2 regions of the Chryseobacterium proteolyticum genome follow, and region 1 is predicted to be linked to the other one. Evidence: riboswitches for the same ligand, from Rfam matches in the RefSeq annotation. Region 1 holds a riboswitch; the other holds the start of a gene.
The links. A riboswitch is a leader RNA that binds a small molecule or an ion and turns the genes downstream of it on or off. The one in region 1 is predicted to bind thiamine pyrophosphate.
Positions count from the first base shown of each region.

Region 2: another riboswitch for thiamine pyrophosphate. It lies ahead of thiS (sulfur carrier protein ThiS); the one in region 1 lies ahead of thiM (hydroxyethylthiazole kinase).

Region 1 covers NZ_JBJLWK010000005.1:273,732-276,131, forward strand. The annotation lists gene thiE (thiamine phosphate synthase) at 1-570, opposite strand, end outside; gene thiM (hydroxyethylthiazole kinase) at 570-1,283, opposite strand; TPP riboswitch at 1,424-1,516, opposite strand; gene ACJ5H0_RS19025 (carbon starvation CstA family protein) at 1,572-2,400, opposite strand, start outside.
Region 2 covers NZ_JBJLWK010000003.1:40,735-43,134, forward strand. The annotation lists gene thiC (phosphomethylpyrimidine synthase ThiC) at 1-680, opposite strand, end outside; gene thiS (sulfur carrier protein ThiS) at 705-911, opposite strand; TPP riboswitch at 976-1,073, opposite strand; gene ACJ5H0_RS11010 (RluA family pseudouridine synthase) at 1,199-1,876, opposite strand; gene ACJ5H0_RS11015 (hypothetical protein) at 1,884-2,207, opposite strand; partial or broken gene panB (3-methyl-2-oxobutanoate hydroxymethyltransferase) at 2,207-2,400, opposite strand, start outside.

The DNA of each region.
Region 1 (2,400 bases):
AGAAACCACGGCAATACAGTCTGCTCCCGCGTCCATAATAGCCTTGGCGTTGGTTAAGTTGACACTGCCAATAGCAACAAGGGGCTTTGAGGTGAGTTGCCTTATTTTTACTATTCCTTCCAATCCCCATTCAGTAACTGTATCTGATTTGGTAGTCGTGCGGAAGACCGGGCTGATGCCCAGATAGTCTGATGCTGCAGTCTGATCATTTTCAAGCTGACTGAGATATTCAATGGAGTAACCAATCATTTTATTGTGAATGAGTGGCTGCTCCCTCAAATAGACGGGGCTTGCATCGGTATTACCCACATGGATGCCTGCCGCGTTTACTTTTGTGGCCACTTCTACGTTGTCATTAATAATCAGTGGAATATGATGTTTTTCTGTAATTGCTATCAGTTGTCTGGCTTTTTGGAGGAATTCATCGGGGGAGCTGTTTTTCTCTCTTAGTTGTATGATATCAACGCCGCCTAGAATAGCTTGCTCTGCAACCTTTAAAAAGTCTCTTCCGGGACAATCTGCCTCAGAAATAACAAGGTAAAGCTGGTAAGGAAAAGGATGTCGATTCATTATCTTTCATACTTGAGATGACTGAGAAACTCCTCTTCGGTAATAGTATATAATTTATCAAGAAGGTTAACCTGAAGGCTTCCAGGACCTTTACTTTCCAAAACAGCCAGTTCACCTGCGATACCCATTAATGCCATTGCAGCCGCAGTTGCTTCAAAATACTTTTCGGTAACTCCTGCAAAAGCACCAATAAGGGCAGTTGCCGAGCAGCCTAATCCGGTAACTTTGGTCATTAAATGATGCCCGTTACGGATAAAGGAGGTCTGCTGTCGGTCAAGAATGATATCTGTAGCTCCGGAGATACAGACAATCGTATCGTGTTGATTGACGAGATATTGGGCGGCATTGATCGCTTCGTCACTTTTTGCTGTGCTGTCAACTCCTTTTGTAACGATTGTGTTTGCTTTAGCCAAAGCAATGATTTCTGATGCGTTACCTCTGATTACAGTCGGCCGGTATGGTAAGAGCTGATGTAAAATCTCATCACGGAAACCCGTTGCGCCGGCACCTACCGGGTCCAAAATCCACGGTTTTTTTAATGAATGGGCAGCCTTTGCGGCTATTATCATTGACTCTGCCCAATATTCATCCAGCGTACCTATGTTAATAACGACTGAATGTGCAATACTGACCATGTCATGAATTTCAGATTTTGCATGCGCCATGATAGGAGAAGCTCCCACAGCCAAAAGGGCATTGGCTGTATTATTCATCACCACGTAATTGGTAATATTGTGTACAAGGGGGGGATTGCTGTTTTACGAGCTGTACTTGTTCCCAAAGATTTTTATCCATTATTATTGATTAAATAAATAGCTTCAGGAAAAAATCCAAAACAAAAGTACATTGTAAAGAATGTCTTTTTGCTTTTCCCTACGTCGGTGTAAGCCGTATCAGGTTCAAAGGGACTCTCTCAATTCTTCTCAGAATACCCCTAAAGCATAACAAATGTAAGAAAAATATCAGATATGGCCTTATCATTAATTTGTAACCCAAACCTTTTATCTCTCTACCAGCTCCTTTACGCTTTCTCCGTAATAATCAATTTCCGATTTATTAATTTTGATAAGCTCATACCACTTTCTGAAGGCTCCTACAAATACAATAAGCATTAAGACCATCGCAACCACAGCAAGTGTTGCCAGTAAGTATTGCCCTTTGGGAATATAGATGGAGGTAACCTGGATATAACCTGCCCAGAATGTGATCCCTGCCATGAAAACACCCGGTATAGCTGCACACAAGGCATATTTGCCTCTGTTTAACCGTATGAGCATTGTTGTACAGACGATCAGTCCGCAGGCAGCAAGCAGCTGGTTGCTGATCCCGAATAATGGCCAGATACTGCTGACGTTTCCTGTAAATACGAGATATCCCCATGCAAAAGTGAAGATCAGACTGCTGATAATAATCCCCGGGGTCCAGTTTTTGTCATTGAATTTCGGAATTACAGAACCCAGCATTTCCTGCAAAAAGAAACGTCCTACTCTTGTTCCTGCGTCAATAGCCGTAAGAATAAAAACAGCTTCAAACATGATTGCAAAATTATACCAATAAGCCATTAACTGATCCATATAGGGAATCTTATTGAATATATGAGCCATTCCCACAGCCAGAGATACAGCACCTCCGGTTCTGCCATGAAGATCGATCCCGATTTTCTGTGAAAAATAATCAATATCAACTCCGTGTAAAGAAGGATGAGCAGCCAGAAATGCATCATAAGAGTCTTTCGGAGTGTTTATGGCAAAATAATCTCCGGGCATTAATGTACATGCTGCGATCAATGCCATTAGGGCAACAAATCCTTCAACAAGCATTGCTCCATAT
Region 2 (2,400 bases), on a different contig from region 1:
ACAGCACTGTTACCAATATTGGCATTTATCTTTACTAAAAAATTCCGCCCGATAATCATCGGTTCACTTTCTGGATGGTTGATGTTATTAGGAATGATTGCCCTTCCGGCAGCAATCTCTTCTCTTACAAATTCAGGAGTAATCTTATTTTTAGGAGTTCTTGCCCCGAAATTGTTCCCGGCATGCTGGGAAGACATTTCTTTGGAAACAAAATCAAGCTGTTCTATTCTTTGGTTTTCACGGATGGCAATGTACTCCATTTCAGGAGTAATGATCCCCTGTTTTGCATAGTATAACTGGGTTACTTCTTTTCCTTCCAGAGCGACTTTTGGCTTATGGTTATAAGAAAAACGTAATTCATCCAGTTTCGGATCTGCCAAACGGGCTTTCCCATATTCGGACGATATTCCGTCGAGAATTTTTACATCTCCCCTTTCCAGTATCCATTGCTCTCTTATTCTTGGAAGTCCTTTCTGGATATCGATCTGCGAATTTTCATCCGTATAAGGTCCTGACGTATCATAAACCGTGACAGGAGGATTATTCTCCAATGTTCCATTGCTGAGCTTTGTAGGGCTCAATAGGATTTCGCGCATAGCAACCTTAATAGGATGAATGCTTCCTTCAACATAAATTTTCTTTGAGTTCGGAAATGGCGAACGCGTAATTGAATGTGCCATAAAATTATTGGGGTTTTACGAAGATTAGCCGCCCTGTGTTGCGGTAATAATTAAAATTGAATCCTGGTCCTGAAGTACAGTATTCTGCCAGGAGGAAATGGGAATAATACGATTGTTTAAGGCAACAGCGATTCCTTTTTTGCGGCCGGGTGCCTCCAGAGCCATCAAAGCCTCCAGGTTTTCCGGTGGAATATCGAAAGTTTTCCGTGTGTGATTGATTATAAGTTCCATTCCAAGATTTTTGTTATAAATCACTTTAGGAATGGCTATAATTGTACAATAGAAATGTACAGCAAAAAGTCATCTCACTTTTCCCTACGCTGGTATGATCCAGATCAGGTTCAAAGGGTAAAGTCTCAGTCTGTTTGTCAACAGACACCCCTAAAGTATGGGACGAAGTTAGTTATTTTTTCAAAACAGGCAAAATGATTTCATTAAAAACAAAAAGACCATCTGCTTTTAGATGGTCTTTTGTATGTTTAATAGTATAATGTTAAGATTAACTTTTATATTCAGACTTATTCTTCGCATGCTCTCCATATGGCATCATTTTGCGGAACAGGAGCTACAATTCTGATCTCTTCTTTGGTCACGGGATGGATGAATGTAAGCATCCGTGCATGAAGATTGATTCCTCCATCCGGATTGGACCGAGGTGCTCCATATTTCAAATCACCTTTTATCGGAACTCCAATCTTGGAAAGTTGAGCCCGGATCTGATGATGTCTTCCTGTTTCCAGATCAATTTCAAGAAGCATATAATTGTCCAGGGTTTTAATAACATTATAAGTTAAAATTGCCTCTTTTGCTCCATCTGTTGCCTTTGGAAAAACAATGGCTTTATTATTTTTCTCGTTTTTCTTTAAATAATGAACCAGCCTCTGGTGATGCGGAATCATTTCTTTAGCAACAACAGCCCAGTATGTTTTTTTAATTTCCCTGTTTTTAACCATCTGAGTAAGACGGGAAAGGGCTTTTGAGGTTTTGGCATAAATAACCAAACCTGATGTCGGACGGTCTATACGATGAACCAAACCGAGAAAAACATTTCCCGGTTTAGCATCTCTTTTCTTTATAAAGTTCTTTATTGATTCTAATAACGATTCATCACCGGTCTTGTCACCCTGTACAAGCTGACCGACTTTTTTATTTACAACCAGGAGATGGTTGTCTTCATAAGCAATCTGCTCCTCCATTTTACATTTAATTAGTCTGTCGTCTGTTCGACAAAGAAAGAATAATCCCTGCAAGAAGCCCAAGTGTTTTCATTGCAGCCAGCCTTGATTCCAATGGAAGAAAAGCGCCAACAATACAAAGGCCTGCGGCAGCATACATTGGATATACAAAATTTCTGTTAGACAGAAAAGGAGCCTGAATGGCAAAACTTATTCCTATGACGATGTAAAATACCCTTTTCGAGAGGATATCATTAGTTTCCGGTGAAAAGAAATTGAACCATCCTACGGCAAGGCAGATCAATGCGATAACGGAAATAACTCCTTGTATAGTCTGTTGATTATCTCTCATTAATAGCTTTCTTTTTCATTAGGAAAGGTAACCTCTTTTACATCTTTTACATATTGTGCAACCGCCCCTGTGATTTCACTGTAAAGATCAAGATATCTTCTCAAAAATTTTGGACTGAATCCCTGGTTCATTCCTACCATATCATGATAAACCAAAACCTGTCCGTCACAGTCAGGGCCTGCTCCGATTCCGA